DNA from 3 places in the Brevibacillus sp. BC25 genome. Region 2 is predicted to be linked to each of the others. Evidence: riboswitches for the same ligand, from Rfam matches in the RefSeq annotation. Region 2 holds a riboswitch; each other region holds the start of a gene.
The links. Region 2 has a riboswitch for S-adenosylmethionine ahead of metK (methionine adenosyltransferase). Riboswitches for the same ligand answer to the same signal wherever they lie in the genome.
Positions count from the first base shown of each region.

Region 1: it holds a riboswitch for S-adenosylmethionine, as region 2 does, so the genes downstream of both, PMI05_RS12510 (ABC transporter permease) here and metK (methionine adenosyltransferase) in region 2, are expected to answer to the same signal.
Region 3: it holds a riboswitch for S-adenosylmethionine, as region 2 does, so the genes downstream of both, mtnK (S-methyl-5-thioribose kinase) here and metK (methionine adenosyltransferase) in region 2, are expected to answer to the same signal.

Region 1 covers NZ_AKIX01000040.1:128,377-135,780, reverse strand. The annotation lists gene PMI05_RS12525 (ABC transporter ATP-binding protein) at 1-93, opposite strand, end outside; gene PMI05_RS12520 (ABC transporter ATP-binding protein) at 86-1,108, opposite strand; gene PMI05_RS12515 (ABC transporter permease) at 1,122-2,069, opposite strand; gene PMI05_RS12510 (ABC transporter permease) at 2,074-3,006, opposite strand; SAM riboswitch class I at 3,116-3,220, opposite strand; gene PMI05_RS12505 (sulfite exporter TauE/SafE family protein) at 3,343-4,134, opposite strand; gene PMI05_RS12500 (rhodanese-like domain-containing protein) at 4,166-5,584, opposite strand; gene PMI05_RS12495 (FAD/NAD(P)-binding oxidoreductase) at 5,763-6,962, opposite strand; gene PMI05_RS12490 (response regulator transcription factor) at 7,095-7,404, opposite strand, start outside.
Region 2 covers NZ_AKIX01000101.1:9,976-17,379, forward strand. The annotation lists gene PMI05_RS23100 (SLAP domain-containing protein) at 1-920, shown strand, start outside; gene PMI05_RS23105 (S8 family serine peptidase) at 1,100-3,676, shown strand; SAM riboswitch class I at 3,738-3,839, shown strand; gene metK (methionine adenosyltransferase) at 3,973-5,178, shown strand; gene PMI05_RS23115 (polysaccharide deacetylase family protein) at 5,330-6,346, shown strand; gene PMI05_RS23120 (sensor histidine kinase) at 6,343-7,404, shown strand, end outside.
Region 3 covers NZ_AKIX01000088.1:19,519-26,922, reverse strand. The annotation lists gene PMI05_RS21665 (ABC transporter ATP-binding protein) at 1-580, opposite strand, end outside; gene PMI05_RS21660 (ABC transporter ATP-binding protein) at 600-2,342, opposite strand; gene PMI05_RS21655 (GNAT family N-acetyltransferase) at 2,481-3,053, opposite strand; gene mtnA (S-methyl-5-thioribose-1-phosphate isomerase) at 3,153-4,193, opposite strand; gene mtnK (S-methyl-5-thioribose kinase) at 4,190-5,419, opposite strand; SAM riboswitch class I at 5,554-5,699, opposite strand; gene PMI05_RS21640 (anti-sigma factor) at 5,796-6,986, opposite strand; gene PMI05_RS21635 (sigma-70 family RNA polymerase sigma factor) at 6,986-7,404, opposite strand, start outside.

The DNA of each region.
Region 1 (7,404 bases), on a different contig from region 2:
AAAAGAGACTCGGTCAACAGCTCTAACCCGTTGGTCGCCGCCAATCTCAAACGATTTAGCGAGATTCTCCACCCCTACAATGTTGTCAAGCATGTGTCTCCCTCCCTGCTACCATCCACGCTTCTGCTTTTCGGGCACGCGGGTCGTTCAGCCAGCAGCTCGCCTCATGCTGATTAAAAAACGAATTCGATTGCGGCATATGCTCTAAGCAAATTTCCATGGCAAATCGGCAACGTGCAGCGAACGGGCAACCGGCAGGCGGACGAAACAGATCCGGCGGTGTCCCTTCGATGGGGATCAGCCGCTCTTTTTTACCTGCAACGAGACGTGGTACAGACTGCAACAGCCCTTGTGTGTATGGGTGGCGCGGGTTGTCAAAGATTTCTCCAACCGGGCCGCTCTCCACCACTACGCCTGCGTACATTACTGCTACATGATCGGCCACCTCTGCGACAACTCCCAGATCGTGGGTGATCAAAATGATCGAGGTGTTCAACTGCTCCTGCAACTCCTTCATCAGGCGAAGAATCTGCGCCTGGATGGTCACGTCGAGTGCTGTCGTCGGCTCGTCGGCGATAACCAACTGCGGTTGGCAGGCAAGCGCCATGGCGATTCCGACACGCTGCCGCATACCTCCACTTAGCTCATGCGGATATTGTTCAAATCGCCTCGCCGCCTCCGAAATGCCTACCCTCTCCAGCAGTTTCAACGTCTCTTCCTTTGCTTCCGTCTTCGTCTGATTTCGATGTTTGATCAGCCCTTCCGCAATCTGCTGGCCGATTTTCATCGTGGGGTTCAGCGAGGTCATCGGGTCCTGGAAAATCATACCGATCTGCGAGCCACGAACCTGCTGCCATTCCAACTTGGTTAGCCCCGTCAGTTCACGCCCGCGAAACCGAATGCTGCCGCCTTTTACCTGACCGGATCGCGGAGGAATCATCCCCATCAATGCCCGTGCAGTCACACTTTTTCCGCAGCCGCTTTCCCCGACAATCGCCAGCGTCTCTCCCTCCTTCACAGAAAAGGAAACCCCTCTTACTGCCTGCACCTCTCCACCGTACGTGCGAAAGGAGACGCGCAACTGATCTACTTCTAACAAAGGCTTCACGTTGTACTCCCCCTTATTTCCTGATCCGCGGGTCCAGTGCGTCCTGCAAACCATCCCCGAGCGCGTTGCACGCAAACATGGTAAGGGAAATCATGAATCCCGGAAAAAACAGCCGCCACCACTGTCCGCTCAGCATAACCGCTAGCGCGTCGTTGGCCATGGTTCCCCAGCTGGCGGTTGGCGCTTGCACACCCAGTCCAAGAAAGCTGAGAAACGATTCGGCAAAAATCGCATGCGGTATCGTAAAGGTCAGGTTGACGATGATGACGCCGATCGTATTCGGCAGCAGATGTTTGATGATGATTTTGACATGAGAGGTACCCAGCTTTTCTGCAGCCAGTACAAACTCCTGACGCTTGATCTGCATGATTTGTCCTCTGACCAGGCGGGCCATTCCGACCCAGCCAGTTAGCGAAAGGGCAATAATGATCGTTGTGAGACCAGGCTCCAGAACCACCATCAGCAGGATTACCACCAGCAGATAAGGAATGCTGTACAGAATTTCAGCCAACCGCATCAGGATGTTGTCCACACGGTCGCCCAGCTTGTTCCTCCCTGCCATGTAACCGGAAATCCCGCCGATGCATACACCAATCACTAAGTCGATGGCAGCTGCCGCTACACCAATAAACAAAGAGATTTGACCGCCTCCCCAGGTACGTGCCCACATGTCCCGACCCAAGTCATCCGTTCCAAACCAGTGCTCGCCCGACAGCGGCAGATTACCCTTCGTCAATGACTGTTCATGCGGGTTGTGGGGGACGAGCATCGGTCCGATGATCGAGAGGATCACCACTGTTGCGAGCAAGAAGAACCCGAGCATTGCCAGCTTGTTGCGGAATACCCGCTGCAATACCTCCTGCGAATACCCAAGACTGGGACGTTCCCGAATTTCTTCGGATAGCCTGTTTCGGTCTACTGGTCGAAACAGGGAATCCAGTTGTGTTGCCGGATTGGCCATAACGCTACTTCCCTCCACTCGTCAATCTGATGCGCGGGTCAATCACCCGATACAGTAAGTCGATGATGTACAAAGTAAAAATGAGCACAAAGCTGTAAAACACTGTCGTTCCCAAAATAACGGGGTAATCGCGGTTAAAAATGCTTTCCACGAAGTATTTGCCGAGCCCAGGAATGGCGAAAATCTTTTCCACCACAAAGGTTCCGGTCATCAGGTTGGCAAACAGCGGACCGATAAAGGTAAGAACCGGCAGGATGGCATTTCGCATCCCGTGTCTAACGACAATAGAAAAGGTGCCAAGCCCTTTCGCCTCCGCCGTGCTTATGTATTCCTGTTGCCAAACCTCAAGCATGCTGGCTCGTACGAAACGGGCGATAATGGCGAGCGGACCGATAGCGAGCGCAAGCGTTGGAAGTATCGAATGCTCCCAGCTCCCCCACGCAGCAACGGGAAGAAGCTCCCATTTGACCGCCAAGTACTTGATCATAAGTGGCGCCAGAATAAAACTGGGGATGGAGATCCCAACGATGGCTGCAAACATAGACAAGAAATCCAAGGTTCGATTGTGATAGAGTGCCGCTACGATTCCCAGTGTGATTCCACCTGCCAGCGCGACAATAAACGACTGGAGTCCCAGAACAGCCGAAGCGGGAAATCCCTCTGCAATCAGCGTGTTCACATCCCTCGTCTTAGACTGGATAGAGGGCCCCAAGTCAAATTGCAGCAATCCTTTCAGATAGAGCAGGTACTGTATCGTGATTGGCTGATCCAGGTTGTACTCCGCCCGCATGTTTTTTACCACTTCTTCTGGTAGCATTTTGGCGTCAGACGCGAACGGGTCACCCGGAATCAGGTGCATGGTCACAAACGTTACCGTGACAATAATCCACAGGGTAACGATCATGAGAAAGCCACGCTTGACCGCATAATGAAGCACGTTGTTTCCTCCTTCACATAATACAAAGTAAAATGATATGAATACTACGAATTATAAATATAGAAAACCCCTCTCCGAAAAGAAGAGGGGCAATTGCACGGTTCCCACCTTCTCATCTCGCAGAATAACTCCGCAGGAATTGGCACCGTAAGGTCAATCAGACCAAGGTTGCCGGGTTTCATCGGGCCAGTCCCTCCACCACTCTAGATAAGAATGTTCTATGAAATTTAATTTCATCGTAAAATTCTTTTTTATCTTATCATTTTACTCGGATATGTCAATCCTGTTCAATAACAATTGATTCTTCTTTATTTTATTTATGAAAAAAGTAAATCTTCACACACGTATGAATATGAGGATATCAGCCCAGATCTTAATTGTGGTGGCTAGGATCAACAAGGCAAGAATGCTTTGGAGAATCCGTGTGTCCAAACGTTTGCTGACCTTCGCACCGAGCGGCGCTGCCAAGATACTGGCGATTACCATGATCACGGATGGCCACAGCAATATGTCCCCCGCCATCCATTTCCCTACAGTCGAACCGATGGAAGAAAGAAAGGTAATGGCAAGAGATGAAGCAATCGTAACTCTTGTCGGAATCTTGAGGATGATCAACATGATGGGAACCAAAATAAAAGCGCCAGCTGCCCCGACAATTCCGGAAGCCCCTCCGACAATCAAAGCGGATAATATGGCTGTTGTTTTATGAAAGATAACCTCGTTCTGTTCACATTCGTCCATTCGCTTTTTTGGCAGGAACATCAAGATTACAGCAATGGTGGCCAGGATGGCGTAAACAATATTAATGGCTTCTGCCGATAGATATTTTCCTCCATACCCTCCAAGCAAGCTTCCTACGATAATGGCACTTCCCATGTACAGAACGAGCTGGTAATGAATAAGCTTATCTTTTCGTAGAGTCCAAACAGCAGCTAGGGTGGCAAAAAATACTTGGATTGCACTTATTCCGGATACTTCGTGAGCTGTGTAAGCAACGAATCCAAGGGCGGGCGGAATGTACAGAAGCATCGGATACTTGATGATAGAGCCACCGATTCCGACGAGACCAGAGATAAATGATCCCGCGAAACCGATAACAAACAGTGTGATCACAAGGTCGATAGTCATAGGCTCACCCTTTGCAACACCTCGCTTCGTTTTATCCTCGTTCTACAACTGTCAAGCCGTCTTTTTGCCATTTCAAGATTCCGCCGCTCAAATTCATTACATCCTTGAATCCGTTTGCCTGAAGAATACTTGCGCCAATAGCGGATCGGGCACCGGAACGGCACTGCACGAGAAGCGGCTTATCGTGAGGAATCTCATCCAGCCGCATGGCGAGAGTACCGAGCATGATGTGCTGTGCATTCGGAATGTGTCCTTCCTTCCACTCAGCCAGATTACGCACATCTACTACGTGAACCTCTCCCTTTTTCACCCGTTCTGCAATCTCCAGCGGTGTTACCTCTTCAATTGTCTCGAGCGAAGACATTTCACTTTCCATCAGCTTGCCGCTGTCGATAAAGCCTGTGACATGGTCAATCCCTACGGAATGCAAGGCTTTCAAAATCACGTCCAGCTCATCTGGGGTGGCCAGGATGTGAACCGGGCGATCGTAATCGACAATCCAGCCTGCCCAGTTGGCAAATGATTTGTTAAAAGGAATGTGAAGTGTTCTCGCCAGATGCCCCTTCGCAAATTTCTGGAAAGGACGCGTATCGACAATCTGTCCGTTTTCCGGCGATTCCTTTACCTGTTCAAACGAGTTGAACTCTTGAACAACAGGGAGTTCGTTGAGCAAGGCAGGACCTTCCTTATTCACGCGTTTCATCACTGCAAAATACGATGGCGGCTCTGGTTGTCCATCCAGGAGTGCCGTGACGAATTCCTCTTCACTGGAGTGTGACATCGCCCAGTTAAAGAGCTTTTCATAGCCGACGGTAGAAGACGGCACGGCCCCCAGTGCTTTGCCGCAAGCGCTTCCTGCGCCATGAGCTGGCCATACCTGCATATAATCCGGCAGTTGCTTGAATTTTTGGAGGGACTGGAACATGGCCCTTGCACCTGACTCGGACGTACCCTTCATTCCCGCCGCTTTTTCGAGCAAGTCTGGTCTGCCGATATCGCCGACAAAGACGAAATCTCCCGTGAAGATCCCGATGGGGCGATCTGCATTCCCTCCGAGGTCTGTCAAAAGGAAGGAGATGCTTTCGGGTGTATGGCCAGGCGTATGCATAACTTCAAATAGCAAGTTCCCGATAAAAAAGCGATCCCCATCATGGACAAGCTGATGGTTCAAACCTTCCAAGTATTGATATTTCCAATCTTCATCGCCGTCATTGGATAAAAACAGCTTCGCCTGATAAGCTGCGCCCAGTTCCCTGGCACCAGATACAAAATCAGCGTGAATGTGGGTTTCGGTGGCGGCTACAATGGTTACTCCCTCTGCTTTTGCGACTTCAAAGTAAGGAGCCAGATTACGGCCGGGATCGATCACAATTGCCTCCCCGGTTTTTTGGCAGCCGACCAGATAAGATGCATGAGCCAGTTTTTCATCATAAAAATAACGTAACAACATAGTGCACTCCTCCTCTTACACGTCTATTATTTGTTTGATTTTTCCGCGATTACTTCTAGCAGCGATTCGGTAAAGCGAAGTGTCTTTTGGACGGTAGGATCTTTCATGAGTTTGTAAAACTTCTCTGTTCCTTCCTGGCGTTCAAAATGATGCTCTCCTCCTCTCTTTCAAGACTGCCTTACATCAATCCTTTAAGCATGCCATTCCAATAAAGGATGGGAAGCAGTTCTCTTTTCATCAGGTACATACTGAATCTCTCTTTAGATTGGTCAAAAGGAAAGGTTTCACACGGCATCAGATTGTAATCAAATTCGGCCAGAACCAGTTTGTTGTACCCCGTTACAAGCGGGCAGGATGTATAACCGTCATACTTGGCAGCCAATGAAGTACCATTGATCAGCGCGAGGAGGTTTTTTTCGACGACAGGTGCCTGTTTGCGAATAGCAGCCCCAGTTTTGGACGTGGGAAGATTCGCGCAATCGCCAATGCCGAAAATAGTGGGGAATCTTTTGTGCACAAGCGTAAATGGATCGACATCGACCCAGCCTCCTGTGTCTGCCAATGCGCTGTTTGCAATGAAATCAGGCGCTTTCATGGGAGGCGTCACATGAAGCATGTCATACTTCCATACTACCTGCTCTTTAGTGTCAAGATTCTCGAATACGGCTTCTTTCGTATCTGCCCGCACTTCCATTAGATTATGCTTGTATCTGGTTTCGATGTTTTTGCGACGAATGACGTTATTGAGAGTATTAGCATACGTGGGAACGTCAAAAATACTTCCCTTCGCCGATGCAAAAATGATCTCTGATTGGTTGCGAACATGTAACTTGCGAAAGTAATCATCAGCCAGATACATGATTTTCTGAGGGGCTCCGCCGCATTTTACGGGTGAATTCGGGTGGGTAAAAATGGCAGTTCCGCCCTTAAAACTCCGGATAGCTTCCCATGTACTTTCTACCGTTTGGTATGCGTAGTTGCTGCAAACGCCATTCTTCCCGACGGCATCCCTCAGGCCCTTTACCCCCTCCCAATCTAGTTGCAGACCAGCAGCAACAACAAGATAGTCGTAGGAGAGGATGGTTCCCTCTTTCGTACTAAGCGTGTGCTGTTCCGGTTGAAACATGGTGACCGCATCGCAAATCCATTCGACGCCTGCGGGAATCAGAGAGGAGAGGTCACGCTCGGATTGCTCTTTTTTCGCGGCACCCCCTCCGACTAATGTCCACAAAGGCTGATAATAATGCTTCGACGCGGGATCGATGATGGCGACTTGTCCCTTGAGCCTTTTGAAAGCACGGACGATACGGGCAGCAACAGAGATTCCGGCTGAGCCTGCTCCCACGATGACTACCGTATAATGAGCTTGTTTTGCCATAGTTCCTCCTTCGACGACGATATGGTTTCCAATCGTACGATGATGGTTGACGAGGTGTAGTCTCTATATTCAGTTTATTCCTCTGTCATTTTTTCCATATAGGGGAAGTCCCCTACTTTTTGATCCATGCCATTAAAATGCCAAATCGAGATATTTATTTTTAATGGCGTATTGGATTAATTGATGCTTGGAATCCAGTCCTAGTTTCTGCATGATATTCGTTTTGTGGTTCTCCACGGTTTTGACGCTGATCAACAGCTTATCTGCCATTTCCTTATTCGTATAGCCAAGCACAATGAGTCTGACAAGCTCCTTTTCTCGTAGCGTTAAAACAGAAGGCATCGTTTTGGCATCCGATTTCAGCCATAGATCGATGATTTCTTGCGATACGGAAGTCTTGTAAAAGCGCTTACCTCTGTAGACTTCCGCAATGGCTTGAAAC
Region 2 (7,404 bases):
TTCATAGAGAGTTTTATTTGGGTGTATCCGGAATAGATAATCCACAGCAATCTGCGAACCGTGTGGATTCCAAAGAATTGTTTTTGGTGCTGAACGGTCCGTGGGATGATCAATTGGACGAAGCGGAGCATGAGCTCTTGCAATACGCGCATGATGAAATGCCTCCAGTGGTTCGTAACGAAGTAGGTATCATTCCGTTCTTTACGCAGGTTACCAATGATGGTTACTTGGTTCTTACCTACGTTCGCAATGCGACTGACCGCAGCATTTTGCTGCAAAAACTTCCGTTGTCTTTGGTGACGGAGGATGGAGAGGAAGTCGCGAGAAAGACTTTTGATCTGATCACATCTGGTCCAGTGATGGAAATGTCCAGCCGTCCGATGGAATTCATGTTCCGCTGGGATGAGTTCGACCGTATTCCTGAAAAAGAGGTTCCTCTGAAGCTGACCTATATCAAGCCGAAAAAGAATGAAGTAGAAGAGAATCAAAACTTCAATTTGGGTCTGAGTACAGATGAGTCCAAGCAATACTTGCAGCAGGCAGCAGAGAAGGCTCCGATTGTAGAGGGCGAAGTAGATTTGCAAGTCCTCGACATCAAGCCAGGTGAAGATAACGGACTGAAAGTCATCGTTGCTTTCCGTAACGGTCTGGGAAAACGTCTGGAGTTTACCGAAGTGCCGATTATCGTTCATGATAAGGATGGCGATACGGTAGCACGTGTACACTTCACCTTGGAAAACATGAAAGTAGAAGCAAATAGCCATCGTGTATGGGCATTTGATATTCCGTTCTCCTCCATTAAAAAGGAAGAGGTAAATCTGGCGGAACTGACTGCTTTTATTCCGAAAGCACAACAAAGAAAAAAAGAAAAAGCTCAGGTAACACCTGAAGTGGAAGACAATAAAGGTTTGTTACAGTAAGGAGAAAACCCTTTTTGCCCATGGTGAAAAGGGTTTTGTACTGTTATAACGTTCCAAATATTGGGTAATCAGGGTTGCGTGTCTCCCTTTTCATCCGCTATGCTAGGACGAGAAGATAAATACCTGAATTCCTTTTAGACTGCTTATTGTGCAGGGGAGAGAAGGAAGGACTGTTTTGCATGAAAAAATCAGTGAACATGTCAGTAGCGACTGCGTTAAGTGTCGCGCTAGTGATGGCAAACAACCAAACTATTTATGCTGCAGCACCAACTGCATCGAATGACTACTATTTAAGTAACCAGCTTCATTTGAGTCAGATTAGAGCTCATCAAGCTTGGTCACTCGTAAATAGTAATGAACAGATTATCATCGCAGTGCTGGACTCCGGGGCGGATTACAAGCATCCTGATTTGAAGGACAACCTTCTGCCGGGTGTGAATCTTGTCAATCCCGGGAGGTCTGCCCAGGACGATAACGGACATGGAACAGAAGTAACTGGTGTACTGGCTGCTAGCGGGAATAACAGTATTGGTGTATCCGGTGTCTTGTGGAATGCCAAAATTTTGCCGATTAAAGTTTTGGCCAAAAATGGAGATACTACGGTGCAGACTCTTGCTAAGGGTATTAACACTGCCTTGGATCGTGGTGCCAAAGTCATCGTGATGTCTCTCAGCAGTATGGCCTACTCTAAGGAACTGGCGAATGCTGTGCAACGAGCGGAAAGAAACGGAGCTGTTCTGATTGCAGCTAGTGGCAATGAGAGTAGCCGTGTGGCTTATCCGGCAGCTTATCCTACGGTGTTAGCGGTAGGGGCTGTAAGGAGTAACAATGAAGTGCTGTATCAAAGCAATACAGGACCTGAGCTGAACCTGGTAGCACCTGGTTTCAATGTTTATACGACCAAGCTTGGGGGAAAATACGGTTCTTTTAGCGGTACTTCAGCAGCGGCACCACAAGTAGCGGGTGCAGCGGCGCTCATACTAGCTCGTCATCCCAAACTAAGTCCATTTGATGTGAGACAATTGCTTTTTCAAACGGCTACGGACTTAGGGGAAAAGGGATGGGATCGGAAAACGGGCTACGGATTGTTAAATGTCGACAAGGCAGTTCGAACGGCCTTATCCTATGACTTTTTAGAGCCGAACAATCAGACGTACTCAGCCAAAGCGTTTCCGATTGAGTCTCAGATACGTGGAAATTTGGGGCCAAAAGACACGATAGATTGGCTGAAGATGGACATCCCTTACGATGGGAAGGTCAGCTTCACAGCATCAGTGACTTCCGGTGTTTCTTCAGCGATGGCAGCTACCTTTTACCCAGAGAATCGTCCGCCGATTACGCAGTACTTCGGGAATGGGGATACGATAACTGTTCCGGTCAAGGCGGGAAGAATGAATATCCGGTTGATGCGTAACGGAGGGGTCAACAACGCTTTTACCTACGTGTTGACGAGTAAGTTTACCATTAATCCGGACCGTAACGAACCGAACGATACACAAGAGACGGCAAGGCCGCTCGTAGGCAACGAAATCAGTGTAACAGGCAATTTCCACGATGAAGGGGATCAGGATTGGTTCTCCTACTACGTTCGTGAATACGGGCATATGGATGTCACTGTTAGTCCTGATAATAAGCGTGTCGATCTAGTGCTGGGTATCGGTAAACAAGAGCCCGGGAAAAAGACGGTTGTCTGGGATCCTAACTACGATAATGGAACGAAAGACAATCCGACGGAGCGTGTCCAAAAAGAAGTGTCACCAGGCAAGTATTTCATCCGTGTGAGTGAGTACAATCGTAATGCGGTGAATGGCGAATATCAGCTGGATCTGGGATACACGCCAGTAAAAAAAGATTTTAATGAGCCGAATGACACCTATCAAAAAGCGTCTCCGTTAAGCGGTGGGACAGTGATGTCAGGCACAATACCGACAGCTACTGATTCCGACTGGTTCCAATTTACTGTGAATAGTGAATCGTATGTGACGTTCCGAGCGCCGTACATTCCTGTCGATAGCGGCTTTCGTTTCGCGCTCTATAGCGATCGAAACATGAACTATGCGATCGCTTCGACGAATGAGGTAGCGGAGCTGTCTAACCGAGGAAACGATGTTATCGGTTTGCGTTTGCAACCAGGAAAATATTATGTACGCCTTAATAGCGGTACTGCCTTCAAATATGAATCGTACCGACTCACGGTGACGCAGCAGAAATTGATAGCGGGCTATCGCGATATTTCGGACCACTGGGCGCGCTCAGAGATCGTCAGACTTAGCTCTCGCGATATTGTAAATGGGTTTAATGATGCGTCGTTCAAGCCGAACAAGGCAGTGACCCGTGCAGAGTTTGCCACAATGCTGCTTAAATCGATGCGTGCGACCGGTTCCAAGGTAGCGACTACCTATACAGGAAAAACGACCTTCCGGGATATGCCAAAGCGGCACTGGGCGTATCACAACCTAGGTGTATCCTATCAATTGGGAATTTTGAAAGGGTACCCGAAGAATGAAATGAAGCCGGATCAGCCGATATCGCGTGCAGAGATGGCAGTAATGATCGCGCGGGCACGTGATGTTTTGATGTATAACCGTGGTACCTCGAATTATCAGGATGTGCCAACGAGTCATTGGGCTTCTCCTGCTATTGAGGCTTTAACATCTAGAAATTGGGTCAATGGGTACGGTTCTTCCTTTAAACCGAATGGAAGGGCAACTCGCGCCGAGGTAGTTGTGGTACTTTCCAAAGCCTATCAACTATAAGTAAAATTTTTCCTATTGACATCTCTGAAAAAAACAATTATTCTATTATCCGTAATGGATACTCTTATCCAGAGCAGGCGGAGGGACTGGCCCTATGAAGCCCGGCAACCGATCTAGAGCGGTGCTAACCAGCAGAACGGACATCTGTTCTGGCCGATAAGAGGATGAAGGAAGCAAAAAACGCTCAAACCTTTTCCTCCTAAAAGATGGAAAAGGTTTTTTATTTGCGTTTACGTAGATAAAATCCTGACTCGGCTACCACACTATTTGTATGAGGTCAAAGGAGGTATTTTCTCATGGCTTTGCAAAAAGGTCGTCGTCTGTTTACATCCGAATCTGTAACTGAAGGACATCCGGATAAAATTTGTGACCAAATTTCCGACTCCATCTTGGATGCGATCCTGTCCAAAGATCCAAACGCTCGCGTAGCTTGCGAAACTTCCGTAACTACTGGTTTGGTTCTCGTAGCAGGTGAAATCACTACAAACACTTATGTGGATATCCAAAAGCTCGTTCGTGAAACCATTCGTGAAATCGGTTATGACCGTGCGAAATTTGGTTTTGACGCTGATACTTGCGGTGTTATTACTGCAATTGGCGAGCAGTCCGCTGACATTGCACTTGGTGTAGACCAAGCATTGGAAGCACGCGAAGGCAAAATGACTGACGCGCAGATCGAAGCAATTGGTGCGGGTGACCAAGGTTTGATGTTTGGTTTTGCTTGCAATGAAACACCTGAGCTGATGCCACTTCCGATCAGCATGTCCCACCAATTGGCTCGTCGTCTGACTGAAGTACGTAAAAACGGAACACTTGCTTACCTCCGTCCTGACGGAAAAACACAAGTAACCGTTGAGTACGATGGCGACAAACCAGTTCGTATCGATACAATCGTTATTTCTACCCAACATGCTCCTGAGACAACTTTGGAGCAAATCAAGCAAGATCTGGTTGAACAAGTAATCAAACCAGTTGTTCCAGCTGAACTGTTGGACGCTGATACCAAATACTTCATCAACCCAACTGGCCGTTTCGTAATTGGCGGACCACAAGGGGATGCTGGCTTGACTGGCCGCAAAATCATCGTAGATACTTACGGCGGTTATGCTCGTCATGGCGGCGGTGCGTTCTCCGGTAAAGATCCGACAAAAGTTGACCGTTCCGGTGCTTACGCAGCTCGTTATGTAGCGAAAAACATCGTGGCTGCTGGCCTCGCAGACAAATGCGAAGTACAAGTTGCTTACGCAATTGGTGTAGCACAACCAGTTTCCATCGCAGTAGATACTTTCGGTACAGGTACCATTTCCGAAGAAGCTCTGGTGAAATTGGTTCGCAAACACTTCGACCTGCGTCCTGCTGGTATCATCAAGCAGCTCGACCTGCGTCGTCCTATCTACAAACAAACAGCTGCATATGGCCACTTTGGACGCAATGACCTGAATGTTCCTTGGGAGCAAACAGACAAAGCAGAAGTTCTGAAGCAAGAGGCTGCTCAACTGTAATATTGCTGAATGACATAAAAAGAGCCTGGTATTGCTACTGGGCTCTTTTTCGTTTTAGGAGCAGAGTCATCCAATTATTGGGTCAATTGTTGCACAGGAATTTGTAGGACTGTGTCGAATCTCCTAGTGAGGAAGTAGAGGAGGGGTTTTTTTGCCGAACAGAAGGCTCTTCCTGATCGTGTTTCTTACTTTTTTGTTTTTTGCAGTGGCTATTGGGTTGTTAGGCGAATCTTTTCTGGAAAAAAAGAATAAACAAGAAGTGCAACCTTTTCCCCAAGTGGATACGTCTATAAGCATAAGTGAGACAAAAAATGCTGAGCCAAACGTCACACCAATTGAAGAAGCAGCGGTTCAAACGAAAAAGTGGTATAACAATCAGGTTGTGGTTTTGACGTACCATCATGTCACGGATCAATCGAATCAGCGGTATGTCATAGCTCCTGATCAATTTGCCCGACACATGAAATTTTTGCATGATAACGACCTGAATCCGATTTCGTTGGATGAGTTCCTGCGATTTATGGAGACGGGTACCTTACCGACTGAGAATGCTGTTTTGATTACGTTTGACGATGGGTATGAGAGTTATTACAGAGAAGCATTTCCGATCTTACGTACATACGGCTACCCTTCAGTGAACTTCGCGATTGCGGGGCGCTTAAGAGATGTAGCTGACCGAAAACGGGAGAATATGACGCCACCACTTACGCGTCAACAGGTTAACGAAATGGTTCATACGGGACTGGTTACGATCGGGTCCCACACGTACAGTCTGCATGAAGAGGAAGAACGAAATGAATGGGGCGATCTTGGCCCAGAAACAGCTCCGGTCTATCTGAAAGACTTGCAGCGTTTAGAGGACGTGAAAGAGTACAGGGACCGCCTCTATGTGGATTTCAGTATATCTCGCGTCAGTTTAAGCGAATGGATGAAGCAAGAGATCGAAGTCATCTCGTTGCCGTTTGGATACACAAGTCCAAGCGTACTGGAGACAGCTCGTCAAGCTGGCTACCGCTATGTGTTTACATCCAATCGTGGATTCGTAAAACAGGGAACAGATCCGTTTGCCATTCCACGCAATGACATGGGTCTGAGAGATGTAGAAGAAGAGCACCTCCAACAGTTGTTCACGAAGGCTAAAAATGAGTTTGAAGGAGAGCAATCATGAACAAAGCGATAGACATCAGCGTGCTGGACGGGGTGATCAAGCGAACGATTGAAACCGTAGAAACGAGTAAAACTCAAATATTTGATATAGCTGAAAACGCCAGACAGCATGGCAACTCATTGAAGTTTGATTTACATGAACTTCGACAAGAAATTTCCAAAGTGATTCAAAAAGTCGATGCACTTGAACTCGCGTATCGCAAATCGCGCAACAAGCTCGTGTTGGTCAGTCGTAATTTTCATATGTACACGGAGGAAGATATCCGGGTTGCGTATGAAGAGGCGAGCCGTATTCAGGTAGAACTGTCCATTTACCGCGAGCGGGAAAATAATTTGAAGCGCAGAAGAAATGATTTGGAGCGTCAACTGCGTACCTTGGAAGAAACCATCGTTCGTGCAGAAAAGCTGGTTTCTCAAATGGGCGTTGTGCTTGGATATTTGACTGGTGACTTAAGTAAGATAGGCGAGGCGCTGGAATCAGCTAAGCAGCATCAGTTGATGGGCCTAAAAGTAATCCAGGCTCAGGAAGAAGAGCGCAAGCGTGTCGCGCGCGAGATTCACGATGGTCCAGCTCAATCGATGGCAAATGTCGTGCTGCGTTCGGAAATTGTAGAACGCATGTTGAAAAACGAGCGCATTTTGGAAGCGCAGATGGAACTGCACGAGCTGAAGGAAATGGTGCGTTTGAGCTTGGCGGATGTTCGACGAATTATTTTTGATTTGCGTCCAATGGCATTAGATGACTTAGGGCTAGTACCTACCTTGCAAAAATATATTCAAACGTGCGAAGAGCGTATTCAGTCTTCTATCGATCTGGTAGTATTTGGTGTGGAGCCACCTTTGCGCAGTTCAGTAAAGGCTGCGATCTTCCGTTTGGTTCAGGAGTGTCTGAACAATGTGGAGAAGCACGCAGGTGCTACGACAGTTCAAGTGAAGCTGGAATTTGTACAAGATTCGTTAAGCCTTGTCGTCAAAGACGATGGGGTCGGATTCGATCTTGAAAAACGCATAGCGAATGGCAACTCTTTTGGACTCTTGGGAATGCGTGAGCGTGTACAG
Region 3 (7,404 bases), on a different contig from region 2:
AAATCTGCACGTAGTTGAAACCAGCTGAGAGCAAGATCAGTGCTCCATAACCTACAGATAGCCAGACAATGGGCAGGACATCCCCTTGATACATCGCCTTGACTTCCTCTGCGGTCAGCCGAATGCCTGTGGAAGTCATCATTTTACCTGATTGATCCTTGGTTGTTACCTCGAAGCGTTCCCTGCCGTTTTCTGGCGCAATCGGGGTGAACTGCTTCTGCGTGTTTGGATTCACCTTGCCGGAAACCAAGTAATAGGTCGTGCCTTCTGTCAGCACGGTTACTTCTTTTTGAGTGATACTGTCCAAAACAAGACCCGTCTTTGCTGCAACATCTTCACGAATATAGTTCGTACTGTTCAGTGAGGCGACTTGCCCCGCTGCTTGTGGTGGCACTTCGTCCAGTTGATACCAAGGCTTCTGGATCGCCAGGATGTGATTATCAATCATGACCTTGGCTAAAAAAGGCCCCGCCAACTCTGCACTCGTCCCCAGCAAGAGTAGGAACAGCGCGCCTAGTATTTGCTTTTGAAATGGTCTGGCGTACTCGGTCAAACGCCCCCATACATTTTCTTTGCTCATGAAACGCTTTCCCCCTCTCTCAACCAGCCACATCCTGTTCCATTTGCTGACGACGGTACTGCTCTGCATACCAGCCGTTGTGTTGCATCAGCTCGTCATGTGTCCCCCGTTCGACGATCTGCCCCTCATCCAGCACGAGAATCAGTTGTGCGTGCTGTACGGCAGACAGACGATGAGCGGTAATAATCGTCGTTTTATCCGCGCGCTCCTGTCTCAGATGACAAAGGATGCTCTCCTCTGTCCGCGCGTCCACAGCCGATAAAGAATCGTCGAGAATCAGGATACCCGCATCCATCAAAAGAGCGCGTGCAATGGAAATGCGCTGTTTTTGTCCCCCCGAGAGGGTGACGCCCTTCTCTCCAACCATGGTTTGCAATCCATCTCTGAATTGCTCCAGATCTCTCTTCATCTCCGCAAGCTCCAACGCATGCATCACGTCCTCGGTCGTCACTTGTGGTTTCCCGAATGTAACATTTTCTGCAATCGTCCGTGAGAACAGCAAATGCTCCTGAGGCACATAGCCGATTTTTTCTCGCAACGTATCAAAAGCGAGTCCCTCAATTGGGATGCCCCCGATAAACAGAGCTTGTTCCTTCATCTGATATTGATGCAATAAGGCACGGCATAGCGTCGATTTGCCGCTTCCTGTCCGTCCGACAATCCCAAGCGTCTCTCCTGCGCCCAAACGAAACGAGATATCGGTGAGTGCCGGCTTGTCAGTGCCTGGATACGTAAAGGAAAAATGGCGTGCTTCTACGGTATTGGCGATTTGGCTCGTGACCGGATTCGCTGCCTCCGTCACATCTGGCTGCTCCACCATTAGCTCTGTAAAACGCTTGTGGGAAGCACCACCGCGTTGCAATACATTGACCAGCCACCCAAAGGCGAACATCGGCCAAATTAAAAGTCCCAAGTATAAATTGAACGCAACCAAATCCCCTAAGGAGATAGCGCTAGTGAACACCAAATACGTCCCATAGCCCAGCCCGATCAAAAAGCTGAAGCCAATAATAATCGCGATTGTCGGCTCGAACAGGGCGTCGATCCGCGAAACGCTCACATTTCTCTCCAACGTTTTTTCACTGACTCGGCGATATGCCTCGATATCGGCCTTTTCCTGAACAAATGCTCTTAATACCCGAACGCCCGATACGGATTGTTGGACATGATCATTCATCTCTCCGAAGGCTTCCTGCGCCAAGTAAAAACGCTCATGCAGCAACTTTCCATAGTACGCCGTTGACCAAGCCAAAAACGGCATCGGGATCAGCGCAGCCAGCGTCAGCTTCCAATCAATCGCGGTCATCATGACGCCCAGCGTTAACAAGGTCATGAATAGCGCATCGACAAGCGTAAGTACCCCTGTACTAGCAGTTTGTTCAATGGCAGGAATATCGTTGGTAGCGACGGCCATCAAATCCCCACTGCGCTTGCGATGAAAAAATGAAGGAGTCATTCTCGTCAAATGGGCAAACAGTCGCTCGCGCAACGTCCTCTCCAGTATCAAGGCTCCCCCATTTAACAAGTACCGCCAGAGAAACCGCAATCCGTACAAGCTAATACCCAAAACGAGCAAGATGACCACTGTTTGCGTCAAGTCAGCGTCCGTCAGGGAACTGTTACGAATCGAATCCACCGTGTCCCCAATTAATTTCGGCGGCCAAAGCATGAGGACATCGATGATAAACAGCACAGAGATTCCAATGACGTACCGTTTCCAATAGGCACGGAAAAACCAAGATAATTGCCGAAGTGTCTGCATGTAAATCACCTCTATTTATTTAAGCCTAACAGCACGACTAAAAAAGGGCTTGCGAATCACACGCAGCCCTCTTGATCTGTCTTCACCATCGTAATTTACAGAATTTTCATTGTCAATCGAAGCATACAGTTCAATCTACTATTTTTTATCGGTTTTCCAGTCAAGCCATTCCTCTTTTAGCAAGCTGTAAGTGGCATGATCCACGTAATGATCGTAAAGGAATTCATTCCGGCGTAGTATCCCCTCCAGTTGAAACCCTAATCGCTCCGGAATCGATCTACTTTTGTAGTTTTCCGTAGCAGCCTGAATCGTTACTTTTTCCAAATCCCATGACCCGAAGATCAATACGTCCAAGTAGGTCGCCACTGCTTCCGTCATTAGGCCCTTACCCTGAAATTGCGCACCCAGCCAATAGCCAATGGACGTCTTTTTGTTGATCCAATCCACCGTATGTACGCCGACTGTACCAGCCAGACGTCCTTGGTACCAAATACCGTAGTTGATGCCGCGATTATCGTTGTACTGATGGATCGTCGCTTGGATGAATTGGCGCGAATCCTCTTCCTTCTTCGTATAATTCAGCCACGGCAGCCATTCCATAAGATTCTCCCGGTTCGAATCCGTAAGCAAAAATAACTCCTCAGCATCGGCTAATTCTAATTGTTTCAAGTACGTATCTTCATTGATTGCTATCCGTTGAATCGGTTGCATACGTATCTCCCCTTTTCTTGGATATTTTACTGGAAAACGCCAAAATGAGCAAAAAGCGTCCGCCAGCAACAAGAGGGCGAACGCTTAAAATTCGTTTTTTTATTTTTTGCTATTGCCGATCTCTTCCGGCTTGAAAATGCCTGTCTCCGTGACGATCGCTGTAATGTACTTCGCAGGCGTTACATCGAACGCAGGATTGTACACCTTGATATCGTCTGGAGCTACCTGTTTGCCCAAGCCATGGGTAATTTCCTCGGCTGGACGCTCTTCAATCGGAATATCTGCGCCTGTTGGTGTCTCCAGATCGACAGAGGACAAGGGAGCAGCCACGTAAAAAGGAATGCCGTGAGCTTTTGCCAATACCGCTACCCCATACGTACCGATTTTGTTGGCGACATCTCCATTCGCTGCTACGCGGTCTGTACCGACAATGACAGCCTCTACTTTCCCTTGGGACATAACCATCGCCGCCATGTTGTCGCAGATGAGCGTCACATCAATCCCTGCTTGCTGCAATTCGAATGCAGTAAGACGAGCGCCTTGCAGGACAGGACGGGTTTCGTCTGCGTACACCTTCAGATTCCAACCGCGTTCCTTTGCCAAATAAAATGGAGCGGTAGCCGTACCGTAAGCTGCTGTAGCCAATGCCCCTGGATTACAGTGTGTGAGAATTCCCATACCGTCATGCAACAGAGTGAGCAAATGCTCTCCGATGGTCCGGCATACTTCAGCATCTTCCTTTTGAATCGTCAGTGCTTCATCGAGCACTGCTGCCTTCAATTCGGCAATCGAAGCTCCGCTTTCTTTTTCAACACGAGCTTTGATTCGATCCAACGCCCAGAACAGATTCACGGCTGTCGGACGGGAAGAGCCCAGGTAGTCTGCTTGCTGGTTCAGTTCCTGCCAAAACTCGTCGTAGTTACTCGCTTCACTGCCACGAATGCCCAGGTAAAGCCCGTAAGCTGCTGCCATGCCAATCGCCGGTGCGCCACGCACTTCCAAGCGACGGATGGAACCCCATACTTGCTCGGAGGTAGTTAAGTTCAAATAGATCGTTTCTACTGGCAGACGCGTCTGGTCAAGCAAGACCAATGCGTTATTCTCCCACTTAACAGGTGCCAATTGAGTGCTGGTTGTCATACTGTTGTAGCCTCCTGATAGTAACGTTCGGTCACAGTGCGTACGATGTCCGTGATATCTGTCGATTCGTCTATGCCGCCGCGACCGAGAATCAGTGCTTCTCCAATCGAGAGAGCCAGACGCTCTGCTTCTGCGCGAGTCTGGTCGTCTTCAATGGCATTCAGGTCCGCTACGCCCGCCAAGCCGATGACACGGCGCAAGATTTTGCATCCGGCATAGCCTGCTGTATCCTGAATCAAGCGCTTCACGTAGCTTTGCCACAGTCCCTCGACATGAGCGCTGCGCTCTTTGGCGTGCTTGTGCCAGAGCTGAACGAATTGCGAAACGAATTCATTCCAGACATCCTCGACCGTTTCCAGTAAGTATTCGCGGTACGCTTCCCGTTCTCCTTGATCTTTTTGCAAACCGTGCTGTCCTGCGTAGTTGAGCAGCAGATTGGCAATAATCGCCCCGATGTCAAAACCGATTGGGCCGTAGTAAGCGAATTCTGGATCGATTGCTTTCAGGCTGTTTTCTGTGATGAAAATACTTCCGGTATGCAAGTCACCATGCAGCAGCGCTTCTGAGCGCGTAAGGAAATCGTATTTCAGCTTGGCGATTTCCAGCTTCAGCGGCCTGTTGTTCCAGATCGCCTCGACTTCCCTGCGAATCAACGGGTTGAAGTCGTTGGTAGGCGCATTTTCATACGGATCGGTAAAGACGAGGTCTTCTGTGATTTTGCATAATTCTGGATTTATGAATGTTCCGACTAGCGCTTTTTTATCGTACGGATGCGCGCCCAGATCGGATGTGAAGAACAAGGTTTGCGCGAGAAAACGACCAATTTGCTTCGCGAATAGCGGGTACCGCTTTCCTTCGATCAGACCTTTGCGCATGATGATGTGGTCCCCGACGTTTTCCATGACAGTCAACGCAAGCTCCCCGTCGAAATGATACACCTGCGGCACCAGGTCTGGAACGTATTTGTGCTGAATGCGGAGTGCCTCGCTCTCGATGCGAGCCCGATCAATCGTAAGCGGCCAAGATTCTCCCACGACGCGGGCAAAAGGCAGTGCTTGCTTGACAATGACGCTCTTACCGGATGCTGGCTCCTGAATGTCAAAAACCAGATTGAGGTTGCCATCCCCGATTTCGCGACTGGTCAGCTCTGCTCCTTCGCTAAAAAGACCCGGTATTCCTTTTACGTACTCCACTGCTTCCTGTTCAGTCAATGCGCGATATGCCATGATTCCAAAACTCCCCTCTGCGTATTTTTCCTCTATCTCTACTTGTTTTGTTTGTGTCATGAGAGCAAAAAAAGACCTCTTTTCCCGAAGAAAAGAGGTCGCTGTCGTCACGTGTAAGAACCGTGTTGATGTCCCCCTTATCTTCCAGACCACTTTTGTTTCTGCAGGAATTAGCACCGTGCATGTCGCCTGTCAATCAGTCGCTTCCTCGCGTCTGAATGGCGTCATGTCGGTTGCCGGGTATCATCGGGCCAGTCCCTCCACCTTCTCTGGATAAGGTATCCAAAACGTATTCGGTTTTTGATTTAGTTTGAATCATACAACCAACGCTTCCACGATGTCAACACCCTTTTGTGCAAAAATTCGCACCTTGCTTTTAGTAGCTGTGTTGTGTTCCCGATGCCGCAGGTCGCTCCCAATTCCACCAGTCTACTTTGCCTAAAAACGCTGCTGTTATCGACTTTTCGGCCTTGAGCTTCAGTAGTTCTTTTGTAGGTCCGGTCAGGACAGCGCCGTAGATTCGCACTCCGTTTTGTTGCATGTAGTTGTATCGTTCTGCTATCTGAGGGTCGCTACCAAATACCAAGGCTTTGCCAATATCGCGAGTCAGACCTTCTTGCTCAGATAAGTACTTCATTTCGTTCAGATAGGTCGCCATTCTTCTTGCCCCTTCCCCATTTACCCGGATGGGCGCACCTCCGTAATCGAGTTCTCTCTGAGCAAATCCCCATACGTCCCCTGCACCAAGTAACAGATTGGGTACATCACTCTCTGCTTGCTTGAGCTCCACCCCTGTATCTACCGCAAACCAAACTGTATCTTGTCCTGAAGAGGTAACATGGCGGGAAATCAGTGCATAATACTCCTCGTACGTCAGAAAGTGGTCAAAAGATATTGCAAGCTGCGAAACAGTTCCCTCAGGCAGCTTCTCCATAGTCGTCCAGGCAGGTGAAGTGAGAGACATGGTATCCTCCGTTTCCCCCTCTGTCGGATAACGGAAAAACAGCTTTTGCTCCCTGACCCCGTTCGTCCATTGCGGCTTCGCATTCACGTTCCATAGCACATTCGTACTCTCAAAACGGCCCGCGTTCTTTTCTTCTCCCCCAACCCGCTCGCGTAGTTCCATGCTGATGTTTCCGTACAGCAATCCGACCTGCGAACCACTACTCCCTACTCTCACACCCGGTTGAGTAAAATTGACCATCGACTTCGCAACGCGGAACAGATCTTCATGCATCAGTGATCCAACCCAGCCATTCAAAAACAACAACACGACTCCGGCAAAAAAGGGAAGCACAATGGCGAAGCCAGCGTTAGACAACCGGTTTTTCCATTTCCCCCGGCGAACAATGGTGCGCTGTTTTTCAGCCGACAGCGTTTCGGGCTGTTTTGTTTTCGCGTGGTCCTCTCCCATTTCTTCCCCCAGCAAAAGCCTCTCCAACCGCTGTGCGTATTCCTCGTCAGCGGCAATCTCCTCTTCGAATCGTTTTACCTCTTCCCCCGACATATCTCCACGCAAATAAACCAGTAGCTTTTGTTCGCGATTGCTGCCATCTTGCTCCCTCATTACCTTTCCTCCCTCCACAACTGCCGCATCTTTTGTCGTCCCCGAAACAAGGAACGCTTGACGTCTGCCAGCTCGATCCCGAGTACCTCTGCCATTTCCGTGTAGGAAAACTGCATGGCAGCCAACAAAATGACCTGTCTCTGCTTTTCTGGAAGTCTCTCCAAATAGTCATGGGCCACTTCCCATAGCTCCTTGTTCACGACATGCTCTGCCGGATCAACCGCCGAATGATCACGTCGCTCGGGCAGGGCTTCCACAAACGAAAATCGTTGTTTCGTCTTCCTGCGATAACCATCCACGAAAGCGTGATAGGCCACCTTGAACAACCAGGGCCGTACTTTTTCCCCACGGTAGTCGTCCAAGGAAGAGAAGGCGCGACAAAAGGTTTCCTGTGTCAAATCCTCTGCCTGCCTCTCAT